DNA from 4 places in the Streptomyces sp. NPDC001508 genome. Region 4 is predicted to be linked to each of the others. Evidence: riboswitches for the same ligand, from Rfam matches in the RefSeq annotation. Region 4 holds a riboswitch; each other region holds the start of a gene.
What was found. A riboswitch is a leader RNA that binds a small molecule or an ion and turns the genes downstream of it on or off. The one in region 4 is predicted to bind cobalamin.
Positions count from the first base shown of each region.

Region 1: another riboswitch for cobalamin. It lies ahead of ABT245_RS17885 (ABC transporter substrate-binding protein); the one in region 4 lies ahead of ABT245_RS19980 (DUF4430 domain-containing protein).
Region 2: another riboswitch for cobalamin. It lies ahead of ABT245_RS23815 (cobalamin biosynthesis protein); the one in region 4 lies ahead of ABT245_RS19980 (DUF4430 domain-containing protein).
Region 3: another riboswitch for cobalamin. It lies ahead of ABT245_RS06710 (ribonucleoside-diphosphate reductase subunit alpha); the one in region 4 lies ahead of ABT245_RS19980 (DUF4430 domain-containing protein).

Region 1 is NZ_JBEPAP010000017.1:93,886-99,357, forward strand. It holds gene ABT245_RS17875 (ABC transporter ATP-binding protein) at 1-444, opposite strand, end outside; gene ABT245_RS17880 (FecCD family ABC transporter permease) at 441-1,454, opposite strand; gene ABT245_RS17885 (ABC transporter substrate-binding protein) at 1,451-2,494, opposite strand; cobalamin riboswitch at 2,549-2,762, opposite strand; gene ABT245_RS17890 (hypothetical protein) at 2,959-3,237, opposite strand; gene ABT245_RS17895 (hypothetical protein) at 3,234-3,680, opposite strand; gene nhaA (Na+/H+ antiporter NhaA) at 4,182-5,472, shown strand, end outside.
Region 2 is NZ_JBEPAP010000027.1:55,602-61,073, reverse strand. It holds gene ABT245_RS23820 (cobyric acid synthase) at 1-457, opposite strand, end outside; gene ABT245_RS23815 (cobalamin biosynthesis protein) at 454-1,395, opposite strand; cobalamin riboswitch at 1,497-1,636, opposite strand; gene ABT245_RS23810 (hypothetical protein) at 1,902-2,123, opposite strand; gene ABT245_RS23805 (inorganic phosphate transporter) at 2,177-3,433, opposite strand; gene ABT245_RS23800 (class II aldolase/adducin family protein) at 3,594-4,334, shown strand; gene ABT245_RS23795 (alpha/beta hydrolase) at 4,805-5,472, shown strand, end outside.
Region 3 is NZ_JBEPAP010000004.1:243,701-249,172, forward strand. It holds gene ABT245_RS06705 (ribonucleotide-diphosphate reductase subunit beta) at 1-881, opposite strand, end outside; gene ABT245_RS06710 (ribonucleoside-diphosphate reductase subunit alpha) at 938-3,391, opposite strand; cobalamin riboswitch at 3,515-3,686, opposite strand; gene mctP (monocarboxylate uptake permease MctP) at 3,788-5,416, opposite strand; gene ABT245_RS06720 (DUF3311 domain-containing protein) at 5,413-5,472, opposite strand, start outside.
Region 4 is NZ_JBEPAP010000020.1:98,472-103,943, forward strand. It holds partial or broken gene ABT245_RS19955 (precorrin-4 C(11)-methyltransferase) at 1-103, shown strand, start outside; gene ABT245_RS19960 (FecCD family ABC transporter permease) at 347-1,402, shown strand; gene ABT245_RS19965 (ABC transporter ATP-binding protein) at 1,406-2,173, shown strand; gene ABT245_RS19970 (ABC transporter substrate-binding protein) at 2,182-3,180, shown strand; partial or broken gene ABT245_RS19975 (cobalt-precorrin-5B (C(1))-methyltransferase) at 3,187-3,467, opposite strand; cobalamin riboswitch at 3,688-3,820, shown strand; partial or broken gene ABT245_RS19980 (DUF4430 domain-containing protein) at 3,854-4,150, shown strand; gene ABT245_RS19990 (prenyltransferase/squalene oxidase repeat-containing protein) at 4,425-5,472, opposite strand, start outside.

The DNA.
Region 1 (5,472 bases), on a different contig from region 4:
GAACTGGTCGGCCCGCTCGGTCAGCCCGGTGCGGGCCAGTGCGTCAGCGACCGCGCGCGCGTCCTCGGCACCGGCCGCGGCCCAGGCCCGCCGGTGCGGGATGCGGCCCAGGGCGACGACGTCCCGGACGGTCAGCTCGGTCTGGGTGTGCGCGTGCTGTTCGACGGTGGCGACGCGCCGCGCGGTGGCCCGACGGCCGACCCGGGCCAGCGGGCGGCCGTCCAGGGTGATGACTCCCGAGGTGGGCGCGAGCACTCCGGCGAGCAGTCTCAACAGAGTCGACTTACCGCTGCCGTTGGGGCCGAGCAGGCCGATCGTCTCCCCAAGGCGGGGGGCGAGGGTGACGCCGTCGACAATGATCCGGCCGTCGACACGGCGCGCGACGCGCTCCGCGCGCAGACCGGGCGGGCCGTCCCGGTCGGCCGTGCGGTCCTGCCCGGTCATGTCCGCCTCCGTCCGCGGTACAGGACCGCCACGAACGCCGGTACGCCGATCAGCGACGTCACCACGCCCACCGGCACCTCCTGGGGATCGATGACGGTACGGGCGACCGTGTCCGCCCACACCAGGAAGACGGCTCCGGCCAGTGCCGTGACCGGCAGCAGCCGGGCGTGGCCGGAACCGGTGAGCGCGCGGGCCGCGTGCGGCAGCACCAGGCCGACGAAGCCGATCGCCCCGGTGCAGCTGACGAGTGTCGCGGTCAGCAGCGCGGTCGCGCACAGCAGGACCAGCCGGGTGCGGGCGACGCGCACACCGAGCGCCGCCGCGGCGTCCTCACCGAACGCGAACGCGTCCAGGGTGCGGGCGTGTCCGAGGCAGACCAGGAGAACGCCGGCGAGCACGACGGCGCACAGCAGCACCTCGCCCCAGCCGGCGCCGGTCAGCGAGCCGAGCAGCCAGAACAGCACACCTCGGGTGGTCTCCGCGTCCGCCGACGTCAGGACGGTGAACGAGGTGAGCGCGGAGAACAGTTGCATGGCCGCCACGCCGGAGAGCACCACCCGGTCGGGGCCGCCGCCCAGGGTGTGGCCGAGTACGAGGACGAGCCCGAAGGACAGCAGGGCGCCGGCGAACGCGCCCGCCGACAGGGACACCGCTCCCCCGCCGACCCCGAGCACGACCACGGCGACCGCGCCGGTGGACGCCCCGGAGGACACCCCGAGCACGAACGGGTCGGCGAGCGGATTGCGCAGCAGGGACTGCATGACCGCTCCGCACACCGCGAGGCCCGCGCCGCAGAGGCCGGCCAGCAGGGTGCGGGGCATGCGCAGGTTCCATACGATGCCGTCCCGCAGCGGCGCCAACGTGCTGTCGCCGAAGCCGAGATGGGCGGCGACGCAGGCCCAGACGTCGGCCGTGGAGATGTCGGCGGGGCCGATGGTCACGGCGAACGCCACCGAAGCGGTCACCGCCAGCAGCCCGCCGGCGGTCAACAGCGAGGCGCGGAGGTTCACTTGGCGAGCCCGAGGTGACGCAGTCCGGCGGCGACCCGTTCGATCCCCTCGACCGTGCGGATGGAGGGGTTCATGGCCTGCCCGCTGAGCAGGATGTACCGCTTCTTCCTGACGGCGGTGAGATTGCGGGTGGCGGGGTCGGTCTCCAGGAAACGGATCTTGGCCTTGGCGGTCTCGGCCGTCTGGGACCTGCGGGTCAGGTCGCCGAGCACGATGACGTCCGGGTCGCGGTCGGCGACGGTCTCCCAGTTGATCTGGGGCCACTCGTCGTGGGTGTCGGCGAACACGTTCCGGGCGCCGACGGCCCGGGTGATGACGCCGGGGGCGCCGCAGCAGCCGGCCAGATAGGGCGACTGGGAGTTGGCGAACCAGTACATGAGGGAGACGCCGGAGGCGTCGAGGCCGTCGGTGGCCGCCCGCACCCGCTCCTTGAGGCGTGCGATCAGCCGGTCTCCGCGTTCGTCGACGCCGAACGCGCGGGCCAGGTCGCGTATCTCGCCGTACACGGTGTCGAGGGTGAGCGGGGCGCTGCGGGAGCCGTCGCCGCCGCTGGCGTTGTCCTTGCCGGCGGCGCAGTCGGACGGGGAGACGTACGTGGGCACGCCCAGCTTCTCGAACTGTTCGCGGGTGGCGACGCCGCCCTGGCCGAGGGTCGAGACGAACGAGGCGGTGACGAAGTCGGGTTCGGCGTCGAGCACCTTCTCGAAGGAGGGGTTGTTCTCGGCGAGCCGGGGCACGGACGCGTTGGCCTTCTCCAGGCCCTTCATCACCGGGTCGGTCCAGGTGGCGGTGCCGGCGAGACGGTTCCCGAGGCCGAGGGAGAGCAGGATCTCGGTGCTGCCCTGGTTGAGGGAGACGGCGTGTTCGGGGGCCGACGTCAGGGTGACCGGATGGCCGCAGTTGTCGATCGTGCGGGGGTAACCGGCGGCGGAGCGGCCGGAGTCCGGGGCGGAGCGGCCGGCGCCGCCGCACGCGGTCAGCAGCAGCGCGGGGGTGAGCAGGAGCAGGGTGGGACGGAACGTGGAACGGAGCACGGGCATGCCTCGGGTGTCGGGGCTCGTACGCGGAGCCTGGCCTACGGACGTCCTCCGCGCGCGGGCGCGGAGGTGCCAGCAGGTCTTCGGACTCGAGTTCGTCCGGACGGGGCGCCTTCCCGGTACGGCCCCGCACCGGCCTCGCGGCCGGTCCGAACCCCTCCCAGTGGCTTGGTGTGCCCTGCCCGTCCCCCTCACCGCTGCGCGTCAGTTCCGGATTCGCACCGGATTCCCTGGCCTCGGATGTGGCACGACTGGCCCGGTCAGGCTACCAAGATCGCCCGCCGGCCCGGACCCGGCCCCGTCTCCCGGACCGGACCCCGTCCCCGGGCCGGGACCATCCCCGGGCCGGGCGCCCGCGTCGGCCACCTCAGCCACCTCAGCCGCCTCGGCCACCCCGGCCATGCCGGCATCGGCGTGCCGGGCCGCCTCCTGACACCGGCACTTCGGCCCGGGTGGGACGTCGCGCCTCACCCCGGTCCGTCGGCGGGTTCCGCGGGCGGGCTCCCGGCGCAGATCCACTCGTGCACGACGGCCGAGGACAGGCCGCCGTCGGCGGCTATGACGTGCTCGGGCACGCCGGTGAGCCAGGCCGCGAGCACGGCCCGGCGCAGGTCGGCGGCGCGGGTGGCGAGGCCGGTCCGGTACGCGTCCGCGGAGCCGACGACGAGCTTGGGGGCGTCCTCCGCGAGGCGCCGGGCGGCGCGGCGGACGGTGCGTCGTGCGCTCTGGGTGTCGAGGTCGTTCATGCCGCCGTCGCCTTCCCTTCCGTGCCGAGCGAGCCATGGTCCGGGTGCCGGTACAGGTCCCGCACTCCGGACTCCGGGAAGAGCCGGACGATGAGCCGTTCCAGGCGGCGGGCGAGGTCACCGCCGCGGCCGACGCGGGCGTGCGCAGTGCGGCGGAGGCGGGCGCGCACAGCGAAGCGGAGGCGGGGGCGCCCGCTGCGGCGGGCGCGGGCGTGCACAGCGCTGGTGTCCTCGCCGTCGCGCCGCACCGGTAGCCCGCGCTGGCTCGGCCTCACGCAGAGGTACGGCCCCGGCCGACCGGCGGCGGCCGAACACCGCCGTGTGGCGGCCGTGTCGAGACCACAAACGCTCCCGGCGCCGAGGAAGCCGATACCGGACACCGCGCAGGAGACGACGCCGACGGCGAGGCGGAGGGCGAAGTCGGAGGTGGTCGGGTTCGCCATGGGTACCTCCCCTTCCCCGTCGCGGCGGGGCAGGTCGAGGGCATGGCAGCCGCCGTGCGGGGCGGGAGGCTACCGGGTGCCCGAGGAGCGGGGGGACATGGGGCTGCGGGGCCTTGCGCGGCCCGGACTACTGCTGCTGCGATCCATGTCGCTCACCTCCTCCTCGGTCGACGGGCACCCGGCCCTCCGGGCTTCCGGCACCTCCAGAGTTGCACAGCGACGCAACTTCTGCCCACCCGCAAGGAGAAGGCCGCCGTCGATTTCCGGCCACGCGGCGCCCCCTCACTAAACTGGCACGCACGCGACAAACTGGCACGCGTCCGAGGGCATCCGGCTCCGTCCCGGCCCGCCGGCGCCGCGTGCCCGTCCTGGAGGACGGCCGCCCCCGCCCGGCCGGATCCTCGCCCATCGGCCCGGCCGGGGTCTTCGTCGACTGATCGGATGCGGGTGCACGAGGTGCCGCCAGAGCCGACCGGTCCCGCACCGTCCGGGGCCGCGCCCATGACCGGACAGACCGCGTGCGGCGCGGGTCCGCGCAGCCCGCTGCGCGCCTTCCTGCGGACCGAGACCGGCAGCGCCGCCGTGCTGCTCGGCGCGGTGATCGCGGCCCTCGTCTGGGCCAATGTCTCCCCGGGCGGCTATGCGTCGTGGTGGCGGACGGACATGTCGCTGACGATCGGTTCGGCCGGTGTGTCGCTGGAGCTGCGCGAGTGGGTGAACAGCGGTCTGATGACGCTGTTCTTCTTCGTCGTGGGTCTGGAAGCCCGCCGCGAGGTCGATGTCGGGGAACTGCGCGAGCGGCGCCGCCTGGTGCTCTCGGTGGTCGCCGGGGTCAGCGGCATGCTCGTACCGGTCGCGATCTACCTCGGCTTCAACGCCGGACTGGACTCGGCGCACGGCTGGGGCGCCGCCATGTCCACCGACACGGCCTTCGCCCTCGGCATGCTAGCCGTGCTCGGTTCCCGGCTGCCGGGCGGCCTGCGTGTCTTCCTGCTCACCGTCGCGGTCACCGACGACCTGGTGGCGCTGGTCGTCATCGCCCTCGCCTACAGCGGCACGGTCCGCCTCCTGGCGCTGGGTCTCGCGCTCGGCATCCTCGCCCTGCTTCTCGTGCTGCGCGCGGCCGGGGTCCGGCTCACCGGGGTGGACGCGGCCTTGGGGGTGGCCCTGTGGGGCGCGCTGCTGCGGTCGGGCGTGGACCCGGTGGTGAGCGGCCTGGCCATGGGGCTGCTGACGTACGCCCGTCCGGCCGAGCGGCACGCCCTGGAGCGGGTCACCCGGTTGTTCCGGGGCTTTCGGGAGCAGCCGACGCCGGAACTGGAACGTACCCTGCGCCGCGGTCTGGCCTCCGCGCTCTCGCCCAACGAGCGGTTGCAGCGGATGGTCCACCCGTGGACGAGCCATGTCATCGTGCCGCTGTTCGCGCTGGCCAACGCGGGCCTGACGATCAGCGCGGACCGGATCGCGGCGGCGTTCGCCTCGCCCGTCACGCTGGGCATCGTGTGCGGCTACGTCCTGGGCAAGCCGGCGGGCGTCCTCGGCGCCACCTGGGTGGCGGCCCGGGTGAGCCGGGGCCGGCTGCGCCCGGCGGTGGGCTGGGGCGCGGTCGCCGTGGGCGGCAGCCTCGCCGGGGTGGGCTTCACGGTGGCGCTGCTGATCGCCACGCTCGCCTTCCACGGGCAGCGGCTGGAACAGGCGAAGGCCGGCATTCTGGCGGCCGTCGTGCTGTCCTGCCTGATCTCCTGGGTGCTGACGCGGGCCGTCGCCCTGCTGCCCGCGCGTCGGCGGACCC
Region 2 (5,472 bases), on a different contig from region 4:
CCATGTTCACGATGTCGGTGCGCCGCAGGTTGATCTCCGCCGGGCTGCCCGCGCCCTCGCAGATCACGGCGTCGTACGTGGAGCGCAGCGTGGCGAGACAGTCGAGGACGGTGCCCAGCAGCCGCTGCTGCCGCCCGCCGTGGTAGCCGCGCGCGCTCAGTTCGCCCACGGCCCTGCCCAGCAGCACGACCTGACTGCTCTGTTCCCCGCCGGGCTTGAGCAGCACCGGGTTCATCAGCGCGGTCGGCTCGATCCGGCACGCCTGGGCCTGCATGGCCTGGGCCCGCCCGATCTCGGCGCCCTCCCGGGTGACGAACGAGTTCAGCGACATGTTCTGCGCCTTGAACGGCGCGACCTTGACCCCCTGCCGCACCAGCCACCGGCAGATTCCCGCGGTGACCACGCTCTTGCCGGCGTCGGAGGTGGTGCCGGCGACGAGGAGACCCCCACCGGTCATGACCCGTGTCCCTTCGCGGTGAGGCGCGCGGCGGCCACCACGCCGAGGGCGAGCAGGCCGACCCGGCGGGAGAGCCGTACGGCACGTTCGATGTCCGCGACGGCGACGGCACGGCCGCCGCCGTTGAGCACGGCCCGGTGCTCGACGCGCCCCCCGTACGAGAGGGTCCCGCCGAGCCGCACCCCCAGCGCCCCCGCGAAAGACGCTTCCACGGGACCGGCGTTGGGGCTCGGATGCCGGCGGGCGTCGGCCCGCCACGCCCGTACGGCGCCCCGCGCATCGGGCCCGCAGACGGCGGCGAGCACGGCGGTGAGCCGGGCCCCCGGCCAGCCGGCGACGTCGTCGAGCCGCGCCGCGGCCCAGCCGAACCGGCGGTGGCGCGGCGAGCGGTGCCCGACCATCGCGTCGAGGGTGTTCACGGCCCGGAACCCGACGAGCCCGGGCACCCCGGCCAACGCCCCCCACACCAGGGCCCCGACGACCGCGTCGGAGGTGTTCTCGGCCACGGACTCCACGACCGCACGGGCGATCCCGTCGGCGTCCAGGGCCTGCGGGTCCCGCCCGCACAGATGCGGCAGCCGTGCCCGGGCCGCCGCGACGTCCCCCGTGCCGAGGGCCCGCCCGATCGCCCGGGCCTCCCGGGCGAGCGAAGTGGCGCCCACCACCGCCCAGGTGGCGGCCCCGGTGAGCGCTACGGAGGCGGCGGGGGAGGGGCGTACGGTCCGCTGGGCCACGGCCGCGAGGGCCGCGGCGCCGCCGACGCACACGGCGGTGTGCACGGCTCCCCACCCGCGGTGGTCCCGCCACAGCGCCCGCTCCGCCGCGCCGGCCGCACGCCCGAACACGGCGACCGGATGCCCGCGGCGCGGATCGCCGACGAGCAGGTCACCGAGGAGGCCGAGGGCGGCGCCGTACGCGAAGACGCGCTCGGCACGCACCGGCTCAGCCGGCCGTGGGGTCGGGAAGCGACCTGGTGCTGTACCTCAATGCGCAGCCGAGCATGGCGATATGTCCTCACTCAGGGTGTCCACGCCCTGGTTCGACGAGACCGGCGGTGAGAGTTCCTGGCTCCCGGGAAGTTCTTTCCCGGTGACAGTGGCGGGACCGCGCCGGATTCGCACCGGCTTCCTCTCGTGCCGCCGTACATGGCTCCGGCAGTCCACCACGGCCCTGGAAGGGCCGTCAACTTGCCGTTGACCTGCGAGGGGAGAGTGTGCCGAGGCTCATACCGGCACCGTGGCACGCACGGTGCGGCACACGGAAGGCTCCCGCCCGGACCGGTCCGGACGGAAGCCTTCGTCGACCTCGGCGGGCGGCGGCCCCATGCCTAGGAGACTGCTGAAGATCTTGCTTTGACCGCCCGGCTTACCCCTGATTGCCGGTAAATGTCAATCGACCCAAAGCGGAGCAAGCCGGGCGCGATTTCAAGATTTGCAGGATGCTCCTAGGCGGTGATCAGGTGGATCCCGTAGGCCACCGCGGCGGCGCACGCCGCGAAGCAGGTGTACGCGGCGGTCAGCGCGAGGCCGGCGGATCCGCCCCGGGCGGCGGCCCGTTCGCGGCGCGACAGGCCGGCCACGCCGAGGGTGAAGACGGCCACCAGCGCCACGGTGACCGCGAGACTGACGCCGAAGACGGAGCCGAGGGCCGCCCAGTCGATCTTCATGCAGATGCTTCCTTGGGTACCGGAGGGAGGGGGTGGGGGAGGGGGCCGTACGGTCAGACGGCGGCGGCCGGCGGTACGGCCTGGTCGGCGACGGCCGGGCCCGCGGACACCGGCGGAGACGGGATCGTGGCCGTCAGATTCTCGGCCGGGGTACCCACCGCCGGAGGTGCCACGGCGGCGATCGCGGCGGTCACCACACCGGCCGGCTCGCCGGTGTCATTGACGTTGCTGTGGTCGACGACCTCGCGCCGGGACACCTTCCAGATCGCGGCGGCGGCTGCGACCAGGAAGACGGCCACACACCCGGTGCCCCAGTCGCCGAGATCCGTGACGGTCTCCGCGAGCGCGCCGACCAGCGCGGCGGCCGGCAGCGTCAGCGCCCAGGCGACGACCATCCGGGTCGCCGTGGACCAGCGGACCACGCCGCCCTTGCGGCCCAGACCCGCGCCCATCACGGAACCGGAGACGACATGCGTGGTGGAGAGGGAGAAGCCGAGGTGCGAGGAGGCCAGGATGGCGGTCGCCGCACTGGTCTGGGCGGCGAAGCCCTGCTGCGGCCGAAGGTCGGTCAGGCCCTTGCCCATCGTGCGGATGATGCGCCAGCCGCCGAGGTAGGTGCCGAGGGCGATGGCGAGGCCGGCGGAGAGTATGACCCAGGTGGGAGGGTTGGAGCCGGGGGCGAGGGCGCCGCCGGCGATCAGTGCCAGGGTGATGATGCCCATCGTCTTCTGGGCGTCGTTCGTGCCGTGGGCCAGGGAGACCAGGCCCGCGGAGGCGATCTGGCCGGCCCGGTAGCCCTTCTCGGCGGCCCTGCCGTCCGCCTTCGCGCCGAGCCGGTACGACAGGCGGGTGGCGAGCAGCGCCGCCACGCCCGCGACGACCGGCGCGGCGAGCGCCGGGATGAGGACCTTGGTGACGAGCGCGTCGCCGTGCACGGCGCCCGCGCCGGCGGAGGCCACGGTGGCGCCGATCAGGCCGCCCATCAGGGCGTGCGAGGAACTGGAGGGCAGGCCCACCAGCCAGGTCAGCAGGTTCCAGAGGATCGCGCCCACCAGGGCGGCGAAGATGACCTCGGGACGGATGCCGGTCTCGTCGACGAGACCTTTGGAGATCGTGTTGGCGACCTCCACGGAGAGGAAGGCGCCCACCAGGTTGAGTGCGGCCGACATGGCCACCGCGACCTTGGGCTTGAGCGCACCGGTCGAGATGGTCGTGGCCATCGCGTTGGCGGTGTCGTGGAAACCGTTCGTGAAATCGAACGCGAGTGCGGTGATCACCACAATCGCGAGGATCAGCGAGAAGCTTTCCATTTACCCAGGCAATCGTTCGAAGTCATTGGCCGGTTGAACGTAGGCAACCTGGATGAACGGAAGGTGAACTGAGGAGGGATTCATGGTGTCGCCGACGGCGCTCCCGCGGTGGCCGCCGTGACCCGTTGAGGAGACCTGGGTCACCCGGCAGGATCAGGGCATGGACGAGGGCATGGACGAGGTCATGGATCAGGGCACCGATCGGAGCATTCCGCAGGGCGTTCCTCAGGGCATGACGGCACAGGTGGCACACGCCTGGGAGGCTCTGGTCGGCGCGGCTCGCCGCACCGTGTCCGACGGGCTGGTCGTCGGCACCTCGGGGAATGTCTCGGTGCGCGTCGGCGACACCGTGCTGGTCACGCCCTCGGGTGTGCCGTACGACCGGCTCACGCCGCACGACGTGACCGGCGTGCGCCTCGACGGCCGGCAGGTGCTCGGCACGCTGGTGCCCACCAGCGAACTGCCCATGCACCTCGCCGTCTACCGCGCCACGGACGCGCGAGCCGTCGTCCACACCCACGCCGTGCACGCCACGGCCGTCTCGACGCTGGTCTCCGAACTGCCCGCGATCCACTACATGACGGCGGCGCTCGGCGGCCCCGTCCGCGTCGCGCCGTATGCCACGTACGGCACCGAGGAACTGGCCCGGAACATGCTCCGCGCCCTCGCCGGCCGCTCCGGCTGCCTGCTGCGCAACCACGGCACCCTCACCTACGGCACCACCCTCGACCAGGCCTACGACCGCACCGCCCAACTGGAGTGGATGTGCCGCCTGTGGCTGACGGCATCCTCGGTACCGGGCCACACCCCCACCCTCCTGACCCCCACCCAACTGACAGAAGCAGCAACGCACCTCCACACCTACGGCCAGCCCCCAGAAACACAGAACGCCGCAAGCTAGGACCACGAGAAACCGCGCGCCAACCGCCCCAGGGGCGCGGGGAACGGCGCAACAAACCACAGACACCCCGCACCGAGACCACAACGCGCACCCCCTCCCCGGGGGCGCGGGGAACTGCGCAACAAACCACAGGCAACCCGCACTGGCAACGCAACGCGCACCGCCTCCCCCGGGGGCGCGGGGAACTGGGCAACAAACCACAGGCAACCCGCACTGGCAACGCAACGCGCACCGCCTCCCCCGGGGGCGCGGGGAACTGGGCAACAAACCACAGGCAACCTGCACTGGCAACGCAACGCGCACCGCCTCCCCCGGGGGCGCGGGGAACTGGGCAACAAACCACAGACATCCCGCACTGGCAACGCAACGCGCACCGCCTCCCCCGGGGGCGCGGGGAACTGCGCAACCCGGCCGAAGAACCCCCCGTTTCCACTGGCCCCCCATCCCCCTCCCCCAGCACACTGGATTCCGTGCGCACTGTCACAGCGACGGCCGCCGCCCTCACCGCGGCCCTGGCAGCCGGCGCGGCCGGCGTGGCCGCCGGACGCCTGGCGAGCGACGCCGCGCTCAAGGCGCCCGCCGGCCGGCCCCTGCCCACCGAACCCCGGCTCACCGTGCACGGCACGGCCGCGGGCCAGATCACCCTCACCCGCGACCTGGCCTCCCTGCGCCCCGGCACCTACGGCCTCGCGGGCGACGGCTCACACGCCGTCGTCGGCCCGGTCCTGGAATCCGTCCGGAGCACCGCCGACACGGTCGTACGCCGTCTGCAAGGCGTCACCCACGGCACCCTCGGGGTCGGCGACAAGGTCTGGCTGACCCCGAACGTGCACATCGGCAACCCGGCCTCCGCCCTCGACCTCGACCACGCCGACATCGACGTACCCGGCGAACTCGGCCCGCTGCCCGCGTGGTTCGTGCCCGGCGACCGGGACATCTGGGTGATCGCCGTGCACGGTCTGGGCACCACCCGTGAACAGGCCCTTAACGTCATGGAATTCCTGCACCGCAGGCGCCTTCCGGTGCTCGCCCTCGCCTACCGCGGCGACCTCGGCGCACCCCGCAGGCCCGATGGCCTGAACCACTTCGGCGAGACCGAGTGGCGCGACCTGGACGCCGCGATCCGCTATGCCCTCCG
Region 3 (5,472 bases), on a different contig from region 4:
CCGTACACCGGGGCGAAGCCGAGGCGCGTCAGACGCTGGTCGGCGACGCACTCCAGGTACTGCCGCATCGAGTCGGTGTTCATGCCCGGCAGGCCGTCGCCGCACAGGTCGCGCGCGAACTGCAGCTCCGCCGCGACGGCCTCCCGGAGCATGTCGGTGACCTGCTGCCGCAGCTGATCGTCGAAGAGGTCCGGCTCCTCCTTGCGGACGGTGTCGACCACGTCGAAGGCGAAGGACATGTGCATCGTCTCGTCACGGAACACCCAGTTGGTGCCGGTGGCCAGGCCGTGCAGCAGGCCCCGGCTGCGGAACCAGTAGACGTACGCGAAAGCGCCGTAGAAGAACAGGCCCTCGATGCAGGCGGCGAAGCAGATCAGGTTGAGCAGGAAGCGCCGGCGGTCGGCCTTCGACTCCAGGCGGTCCAGGTTCTCGACCGAGTCCATCCACCTGAAGCAGAACTCGGCCTTCTCCCGGATGGACGGGATGTTCTCGACCGCCGCGAACGCCGCCGTACGGTCCTCCGGGTCGGGCAGATAGGTGTCCAGCAGCGTCAGATAGAACTGGACGTGCACGGCCTCCTCGAACAGCTGACGGCTCAGATACAGCCGCGCCTCGGGGGAGTTGATGTGCTTGTACAGGGTCAGCACCAGGTTGTTCGCGACGATCGAGTCGCCCGTGGCGAAGAACGCGACCAGCCGGCCGATGAGGTGCTGTTCGGCGGGGGTCAGCCGGGCGAGGTCGGCGACGTCCGAGTGGAGGTCGACCTCCTCCACGGTCCAGGTGTTCTTGATGGCGTCCCGGTAGCGCTCGTAGAAGTCGGGGTAGCGCATGGGGCGCAGCGTCAGCTCGAAGCCCGCATCGAGAAGGTTCTGGGTGGTCATGGCTGTCGGCGCGGGGCGCCGTCCTCCAGGGGTGGTGGTCGGGTGACGGGTGGGCATTACTGGCAGGCCTCGCAGGACTCGGGGTTCTCGAGGGAGCAGGCGACGGCGTCGGGGTCTGCGGCCTGCTGTACGGGGACGGTGGCCCGGGGCTGCGCCTGAGCGGCGCGTGCGATGCGGGTCGCCGGGCGGGAGCGCAGGTAGTACGTCGTCTTCAGGCCCTGCTTCCAGGCGTAGGCGTACATCGAGGAGAGCTTGCCGATGGTCGGTGTCTCCATGAACAGGTTCAGGGACTGCGACTGGTCCAGGTAGGGCGTGCGGGCCGCGGCCATGTCGATCAGGCCGCGCTGCGGGATCTCCCACGCCGTGCGGTACAGGGCGCGCACATCCGCCGGGATCCATGTGAGGCCCTGTACGGAGCCGTTGGCGTCGCGCAGCGCCTCGCGGGTGCGGGCGTCCCATACGCCCAGTTTCTTGAGGTCCCGCACCAGGTACGAGTTGACCTGGAGGAACTCACCGGAAAGCGTCTCGCGCTTGAAGAGGTTGGAGACCTGGGGCTCGATGCACTCGTAGACACCGGCGATGGACGCGATGGTCGCGGTGGGGGCGATGGCGAGCAGAAGGCTGTTGCGCAGGCCGGTCGTCGCGATCCGCGCCCGCAGCTTCGCCCAGCGCTCGGGCCAGGTGAACTCGACGCCGTAGTGGTCGGGGTGCAGGACACCCCGCGCGGTACGGGTCTTCTCCCAGGCGGGCAGCGGGCCGATGGGGGTCCCCCCTGCACCGGAGCCTGTCGTAGGCGCTTGGGGGCGCTCGGCGAGGTCGGCGGACGTCTCGTAGGCGGCGAGCATGATGCGCTCGGCGATCCGGGTGGACAGGGCCTTCGCCTCGGGGGAGTCGAAGGGCAGACGCAGCTTGAAGAAGACGTCTTGCAGGCCCATCACGCCGAGGCCCACCGGCCGCCACCTGGCGTTGGAACGGCCCGCCTGCTCGGTCGGATAGAAGTTGATGTCGACGACCCGGTCCAGGAAGGTCACGGCGGTGCGGACCGTCTCGTCCAGCCGCTCCCAGTCGACGCCCCCGCCGCTCACGAACGCGCCGAGGTTGACCGAGCCCAGGTTGCAGACCGCGGTCTCGCCGTCGTCGGTGACCTCCAGGATCTCCGTGCAGAGGTTGGAGGAGTGGACGACACTGCCCGGCTCGGCCGTCTGGTTGGCGGTGCGGTTGGCCGCGTCCTTGAAGGTCATCCAGCCGTTGCCGGTCTGCGCGAGGGTGCGCATCATGCGGCCGTAGAGGTCACGGGCCGGGATGGTCTTCTTCGCGAGCCCGGCCGCCTCCGCCGCGCGGTAGGCGGCGTCGAACTCCGCGCCCCACAGGTCGACCAGCTCCGGCACGTCCGACGGGGAGAACAGCGACCACTGCTCGTCGGCGTCGACCCGGCGCATGAACTCGTCCGGGATCCAGTGGGCGAGGTTGAGGTTGTGTGTACGGCGGGCGTCCTCACCGGTGTTGTCGCGCAGCTCCAGGAACTCTTCGATGTCCGAGTGCCAGGTCTCCAGGTAGACCGCCGCGGCGCCCTTGCGCCGGCCGCCCTGGTTCACGGCGGCCACGGAGGCGTCGAGGGTCTTCAGGAACGGCACGATGCCGTTGGAGTGCCCGTTGGTGCCGCGGATCAGCGAACCGCGGGAGCGGATGCGGGAGTAGGCGATGCCGATGCCGCCTGCGTGCTTGGAGAGGCGGGCGACCTGGTGGTAGCGGTCGTAGAGGGAGTCCAGCTCGTCCTTGGGGGAGTCGAGGAGGTAGCAGGACGACATCTGCGGGTGGCGGGTACCGGAGTTGAACAGCGTGGGGGAGGAGGGCAGGTAGTCGAGGCGGCTCATCAGCCGGTAGAGCGCGGCGACCTCGTCCACGGCGTGCGCGGAGTCCTTCGCGGGGAGGGTGTCGGCATCCCCGTCGGCGAGGCCGGCGGCAACGCGCAGCAGGAAGTGCTGGGGCGTCTCGATGACGTGGCGGGTCAGGGGGTGCCGGAGCAGATAGCGGCTGTGCAGCGTGCGCAGCCCGAAGTACCCGAAGCGGTCGTCCGCCGCGGTGTCGATCAGCGCGTCCAGCCGCTCTGCGTGCCGTCGTACGAAGGCGGCGGTGCGGTCGGCGATGAGCCCTTCCCGGTGCCCCACGGCGATCGACCCGGTGAACGAGGTGACGCCTTGTGCGGCGGCCTCGGCGCGGATGGAGAGGGCCAGCAGCCGGGCGGCCAGCCGGGAGTAGGCGGGATCCTCCGAGATCAGCCCGGCGGCCGCCTCGGTGGCCAGTTCCCGAAGCTCCGCGGCGGCAGCGTCGTCGGACCGCGCGGACCGGCCGCGCAGCGCAGCGGCGGCGACCCGGCCGGGGTCGGCGTCGGGGAGGTCGGCGGTCAGCTCGGTCAGGGTCCGCAGCAGCGCGGCACCGGGACCGTAGGTCTCCACCGGGGCCGCGGTCGCCTGGGCGGCTGAAGCCGGGTCGGCTGGCGCGATGGTCACGTGGGGCTCTCCCTCGCTCGGCACGGGGCCTTGCGGAGGGCAGGGGGCAGCACACGAGCGCGCACGGCGTCGCGTCCACCGGCCCATTCCACGAGGCCCGGACGTCAGAGCACCCGGGCCGGACGGCCGGGTGCGCCGTCGGCAGGTCCTCGGACTGAAGCCTGCATGCGGGTATGCGGGCATACGCGCATGAGTACACCGTTGCGGGACAGTTCCGGATTCACACCGGATTCCCCTGCGGCGACAGCGAGCATGAGCATACATCTAGTGCCGGGCCGTGGTGGCACCCCCAGATGTTGTGTCGTACGTCAACGGGCCGCCGTCGCCGGGGTTCGGCTTCGGCGGCCCGTCGCGGGGCGTGCGCGGGCGCCCTGCGCCCGCTGTGGGGGCGTGCTCTCAGCGCCCTGCGCCCGCCGTCGCGGGCGGAAGCTCCACCTGGACGCCCGCGTCGCCCGCGTCGGCCGTGTAGTCCTGCGGGCTTGTCTCGTCCACGCCCTCGGGAGCCTTCACGGCCTTCAGGACGAAGGTCAGGACGACGGTGACGAGGAGGTTGAGCACGAACGCTGTCATGCCGATGTAGCCGATCTCACCGATCCCGGGGATCTCCTCGGCCGAGCCGCCGAAGTGCTTCTGCGTCGGCGAGGCCACCCCGTAGGCGGCGACCGTGCCGTACACCATGCCGACCGCCCAGCCCGCGAGCAGCGCCCAGCGGTGGAACCAGCGGGTGAACAGGCCGCCGACCAGGGCCGGGAAGGTCTGCAGGATCCAGATGCCGCCCAGCAGCTGGAAGTTGATGGCGACCGTCTTGTCCATGGTCAGGACGAAGACCAGCGCGCCCACCTTCACCAGCAGCGACACGATCTTGGAGACCCGGGTCTCCTGATGGGCCGTCGCGTGCGGATTGATGAAGTCCTTGTAGATGTTGCGGGTGAACAGGTTCGCGGCCGCGATGGACATGATGGCCGCGGGCACCAGGGCGCCGATGCCGATCGCCGCGAACGCCACGCCCGCGAACCAGTCGGGGAACATGTCCTCGAACAGCTGGGGGATGGCCAGCTGGCCGTTGGAGACCTTGACCCCGGCCGCGATCGCCATGAAACCCAGCAGGCCGAGCAGGCCGAGCATCAGGGAGTACAGCGGCAGGATCGTGGTGTTGCGGCGGATCACCTCACGGCTGCGCGAGGACAGCGTCGCGGTGATCGAGTGCGGGTACATGAAGAGCGCGAGCGCGGAGCCGAGGGCCAGCGTGGCGTATGTCCACTGGCCCGCCTCCGGCGGGGCGAGCGCCCCGCGCGGCGCACCCGTCGCCGGATTGGTCTGGGCGAAGGCGTCGCCGGCCTTGGCGAAGATGCCGTCGAACCCGCCCAGCTTGACCGGGATGTAGATGATCGCCACCGCGATCACGATGTAGATCAGCGTGTCCTTCACGAACGCGATCAGCGCGGGTGCCCTCAGACCCGAGGAGTAGGTGTACGCGGCCAGCACACCGAAGGCGAGCAGCAGCGGCAGGTCCTTGACGAACCAGTTGGTGTTCTCGCCGCCGCCCACGCCCATCACGTCGAGGACCGCCTGGATGCCGACCAGTTGGAGCGCGATGTAGGGCATCGTGGCGAGGATGCCGGTCAGCGCCACCGCCAGCGACAGCCCCTTGGAGCCGAACCGGCCGCGCACGAAGTCCGAGGTCGTCACGTAGCCGTGCCGGTGCGAGACCGACCACAGGCGGGGCAGGAAGGTGAAGATCAGCGGATAGACGAGGATCGTGTAGGGCACGGCGAAGAACCCGGCCGCGCCCGCCGCGTAGATCGCCGCCGGGACGGCGACGAAGGTGTAGGCGGTGTACAGGTCGCCGCCGAGCAGGAACCAGGTGACCCAGGTGCCGAACGACCGGCCGCCCAGGCCCCATTCGTCGAGACTGTGCTCGTTGTCGGCCTTGCGCCAGCGGGCGGCCAGGAAACCCATGACCGTGACGGCCAGGAAGAAGAGGACGAAGACGCCGAGCGCGACGCCGTTGACGCCGTCGTTCATCGCGCGTCACCTGCGCCCTGGGTCCGGCGGGCGCGCTGGTCACGCTGCCACAGCTT
Region 4 (5,472 bases):
GCTGCGTACGGCTGTGGTCACGGTGGGGCGGACGCTGGGGGCGGAGCGGTTCGGTGACAGCCACCTGTATTCGCCGGAGCGGGAGCGGCACGTCTGCCGTTGATCCGCCTCTGTTAGGCTCCCGACGCCTCCCGCGGGGGAAGTCCGGTGAGAGTCCGGCGCTGACCCGCAACGGTGTGCGCGGCGACCCCTGGTTGTTCGCGTGAGCCCGATCGCCTGTGGGTGGCGCGACCCGTTGACTGCTCGCCGTGGACTGCGAGAGGGGACCGCGCGGCCTTCGTGTCGTACGGGCTGTCTCCTTGCGTGAGGTCCGACCGGCGGCTCTAGGCGAAGGACCGCCCTGACCGTGCGCCGCAGCCCAACCCACAGGCGAATACCCGTACCTCCCTTGGCACTTGGCCTCGGACTGCTTCTCCTCGTGTCGCTCGTGTGCGGTGTCGGGCTGGGAGCCGCGGGGATCGACTGGGCGGATGCGTTCCGCTTCCTGTGGGCCGGGACCACCGGCGGTACCGTGCCCGCCGATGACGCCGCCGCCTACACCATCGTCTGGGAGATCCGGCTGCCGCGCGTCGTGCTCGGGGCCGTCGTGGGCGCGGGGCTCGCGGCCGTCGGGGTCGCCGTGCAGGCCATGGTGCGCAACGCGCTCGCCGATCCGTTCGTGCTGGGCATCTCCTCGGGCGCGGCGGTGGGCGCGAACGCGGTCATCCTGCTCGGGGCGTTCGCCGGGCTGGGTGTGTGGGCGCTGTCGGTGTCGGCGTTCGCCTCGGCGCTCGCGGCCATGGTCCTCGTGTACGCGGTGGCCCGCTCGCCCCACGGGCTGACACCGCTGCGGCTGATCCTGACCGGGACGGCGCTGGCGTACGGCTTCGAGGCGGTCACCACGGTGATGGTGTTCGGCGCGGCCCGGGGCGAGGCGGCCCGTTCGGCGATGATGTGGCTGCTGGGCAGCCTGGGCGGGGCGATCTGGGCGCAGGTGCCGCTCGCCGCGGTGACCGTGGCCGCCGGGTGGGCGTGGCTGCGGTGGCGGGCCGAGCCGCTCAACGCGCTCGCCATGGGCGACGAGACGGCCGCCGCGCTCGGCGTCCAACCCGACCGGCTGCGCAGGGAGCTGTTCCTGGTGACGGCAGCGGTGACCGGGACTGTGGTCGCGGTCAGTGGAGCCATCGGGTTCGTCGGGCTGATGGTGCCGCACGTCGTACGGATGCTGGTGGGTGCCGACCACCGGAAGGTGCTCGCGGTGGCACCCCTTGCCGGGGCCGTGCTGCTGGTGTGGGCGGACATCCTGTCCCGGCTCCTGCTCGCGCCCGCGGAGTTGCCGGTCGGCGTGATCACCGCGGTGGTCGGAGTCCCCGCTTTCCTGCTGCTGATGCGGCGCGGCGGCTACGCGTTCGGAGGCCGGTGACAGATGAGGCTCGACATTGAGGACGTGACGGTCGAGGCGTCCGGGATTCGGCTGGTGGAGGACGTGCGGCTCGCTGTGGACAGCGGGGCGTTCGTCGGGCTCGTCGGTCCGAACGGCAGCGGCAAGTCGACGCTGCTGCGCTGTGTGTACCGGGCACTGCGCCCGGCCGGGGGAGTCGTACGCCTCGACGGGGACGACCTGCACACCATGGAACCGCGGGCCGCCGCCCGGAAGTTGGCCGCGCTGCCGCAGGAGTCGTCCGCCGAGTTCGACTTCACCGTCGCCGAAGTGGTGGCGATGGGACGCCTGCCGCACCAGGGCCGCACGGCCGCCGAGGACCGTGCCGTGTGCGCTGCGGCCATGGAACGCACCGGCGTGGCGCACCTCGCCGACCGCGGATTCCTCGCCCTGTCCGGCGGCGAGAAACAGCGCGTCCTCATCGCCCGCGCCCTCGCCCAGCAACCCCGCGTCCTCGTCCTCGACGAACCCACCAACCACCTCGACATCGCTCACCAGTTGGACGTGCTCTGCCTGGTCCGCGACAGCGGGCTGACGGTGCTCGCCGCCCTGCACGACCTCAACCTGGCCGCCGCGCACTGCGATGTCCTCTACGTCATCGCCGGTAGCCGGATCGCCGCCTCAGGACCACCGCACGACGTACTCCAACCCGCCCTGCTCGCCGAGGTGTTCGGAGTGCGCGCGCATCCGGTGCGGCACCCGGAGACCGGCGCGGTCCAGCTCCTGTTCGACCTGCTTCAGCCCGCCAAGTAAGGACTCCCATGCGTAAGTTGCCCGCCGCCGCCCTCTGCCTCGCAGCCACCGTCACCGCAACCGGCTGCGGTGCCAGTGTCGAGTCGTCCAAGGAGGCGAAGTCCCACGCCGTCACGCTCACCAACTGCGGCAAGAAGGTGACGTACGACAAGGTCCCCCAGCGGGTCGTCACCAACGACGTCGGCATCACCGAGCTGATGTTCGCCCTCGGCCTGGAGAACCGCATGGCCGGGTTCGCCATGCCCGACGACGAGGGCGACCTGACTGACGTGCCCTGGAAGGAGGCGTACGACAAGGTCAAGTGGCTCTCCAAGGACCGGCTCACCAAGGAGAACGTCCTCGACGCCCGTGCCGACTTCGTCTTCGCCGGCTGGAGCTACGGCTTCCGCGAAGACAGCGGCTTCACCCCGAAGGCTCTGAAGAAGCTCGGCATCCCGACGTACATCCTCACCGAGTCGTGCCGCAACGGCCGCACCAAGACCTCGCGCGGCATCATGCCGCCCTTGGACGCCCTGTACGCCGACCTCACCAACCTTGGCAAGCTCTTCGGCGTCGAGAAGAAGGCGGCCACGCTGATCGCCGACTTCAAGAGGCAGGTCGCCACCACCGAGGCGAAGGCGCCCACCCACCGGCCCAAGGTCTTCCTCTACGACAGCGGCCAGGACCAGCCTTTGTCGTCGGGCCGTTACGGCGCCCCCGACGAGATCATCAGCAAGGCCGGCGGCAACAACGTCATGCACGATGCCGACGACTCCTGGACCACCGTCGGCTGGGAGAGCGTCGTCGAGCGGAACCCGGACGTCATCGTCATCTGCGACTACGGCGACGTGAGCGCCGAGCAGAAGCGGAAGTTCCTGCTGTCGTACGCTCCCCTCCGTGGTGTCTCCGCGGTCAAGCACAAGCGGATCTTCGTCCTCGACTACGTCGACCTGGTGGAAAGCCCCCGCAACCCGTCCGCCATAGTCCGGCTCGGGGCGTATCTGCGGACGGTGGCTCAACGGAAGTAAGGTCCGTCAGCGGACCGCGCCGCGGCCCACGATCGTGCCCGCCCGGTCGATGCAGATCACGTCGACTGCGACGGGGGCCCGCGCAGGACGGTGAGGGCCTCGTCGCGTGCGGTTATCGCGCCCAGGTTGCCGAGCGGGACCCCGGCAGCCGTGTACAGCTGGTGTGCGGCCAGGCCCGTGTTGGCGTTGGCGACCTCGGCGACGAGGGTTTCGTCCGCACCGCCACGGTGGGCGAGTTCGGCGAGGAAGCCCTTGCCGACCTGGGAGCGTGCGGAGTGCAGGTCCAGAACTTCCATCAGCCTTACTACGAAGATCGCGAGCTGTTCACGGGAGCATCTCGCCCGGCGACTGCGCTTGTCTATGAGTGGCTCTTCCGTGACTTGAAGGCGGTTGGCCGGCTTGGTGCGACTGTGAGGCTCAGTACATAAAAGGGCCGACCGTCGGCCGCTTCCGTGCCCGTGCTCCTCACCCCTGGCTATGAGGGTCTGGTGCGCCATCGCCAACGGCCCATAGTATGCGGGGCACTTCGTGCATATGCGTGCGACCGAGGAAAGCCGGTGGGAGTCCGGCGCTGACCTGCAACCGTGTGCGGCCCGCAGGGGCCGTGAGTCGGGATACCCGGCGTGCGCAGTGAACTGCTTCTCGCTGTCATGGTCTACAGGAGGGCTCAGCCTTGCGCCGCACATCCGCACACCGCACCCTGATCACCGCGACCGCCCTCGGTTTCGCACTCGCCGCGTCCGTGCCGGCAGTCGCCCAGGCCCAGAGCGCGGCGGACACGAACGCTCCCGTCCGGGTGACCCTCACCGTGCAGGGGCCGGACGGGCTTCTCTTCAAGGGGAAGATCAGAACCCAAGGGCACGACGTGACGACCGCGACCGGCGGCACGCACCACTGCGACGGCACCAACGGCGGCGCGAACCCCTCGGCCGTTCCCACGCCCACGGCCGCCACCACGTCGGGGCGCAGGGCGGCGAGGGCCTGGGTGTCGAGGGTGTAGAGCGAGGACCCGGAGTGTGCCGAGCCGCCCACCGCGTCGGAGATCTCCCGGCTGGTGAGTCTGTCCTGGTCGAGGTCGGCCCCGGTCACCACCGGGACGGCCGCGATCTCGTGCGGCGGCCAGTCGCATTCGTGGGTACGGCCGACCAGCCGCGCGGACAGTCCCAGCTCGGCGACGATGTCGGTCGCGGCGGGCAGCAGGGAGACGATGCGCATGCCGCGACCCTACGGCCCCGCTGTCACTGTCAGGCGCCCCAGCGCACCGCGATCGTGTCGCCGACGTTCACGGTCGTACCCCTGGCGGCGGAGGTGAAGGCCCCGCCGTCGATGCTGGCCTTCCAGGTGCTGGAGCCGCTGTTGGCCTTGCCGTTGAGGGAGGTGATCGTGCCGGTGCCGGAGGACGGCGTCACGGCGGTGACGCAGCCGGACGGGGTGGCCGCGCTCACGGCGGCGTCGAGGACGGCGCCGAGGGTGGTGGTCGAGCCGGTCGGCGTCAGCGTGACGGAGCACACTTTCAGGTTTCCGGCGCCGTCGTCCACGGTCAGCGCCAGCTTCGTCGCCGTACCGGAGGTGAAGGATCCCTGGCTCACCCATTGCGGGGCGCCCGCCGTGGCCGGTAGGGGCGGGGTGGAGGTGAAGCCGCCGCCGGCGACCGCGCGCAGGCCGTCGATGGACGCGTAGGCCGAGGGGCTGGTGTCGGTGGGCAGGTACTTGAAGCCGCCGCCGGGGTTGAACTGCTGGGCGATGAGGAAGTCGACCGGGGTCTTGCCCTGGGCGGTGAGGAAGTCGCCGGTCTGTGGGTTGATGCCGCAGGCGTTGAGGCCGGAGACGGCCCAGCCGTTGGAGTCGGTGTTCACGCCGAACAGGGAGTTGAAGGCGCCGCTGCTCGCGATCAGCTTGCTCTTGAGAAACGCCTTGGCCTGCACGTTGTCGGTGTCGGTGTTCGGGACTCCGGAGACGCACAGGGCGGCCATCGCGGCGCCGGTCATGTCGATGTCGCTGGCGGCGGCGAGCTGGGTGGCGTTGCCCTCGGCCTTGCTGTAGTTCCAGCCGCCGTCGTTGTGCTGGTTGGCGCGCAGGCGGGTGATGATCGCGTCGCGCAGCGCCTGGGGGATGCGGGTCTGGCCGGACTGGGTCTTCGCTCCGTTCAGGGCGAGGGCGGCGAAGACGGTGCCGTTGAAGTTGGCGGAGGGGCCGAAGTAGCCGGCCTCGGCGGTCTGCCAGTAGGCGTAGGTGTCGGCGATCAGGTTGCGGGAGGCGGAGACGCGGGCCGGGTCGATGCCGGCGGCGTAG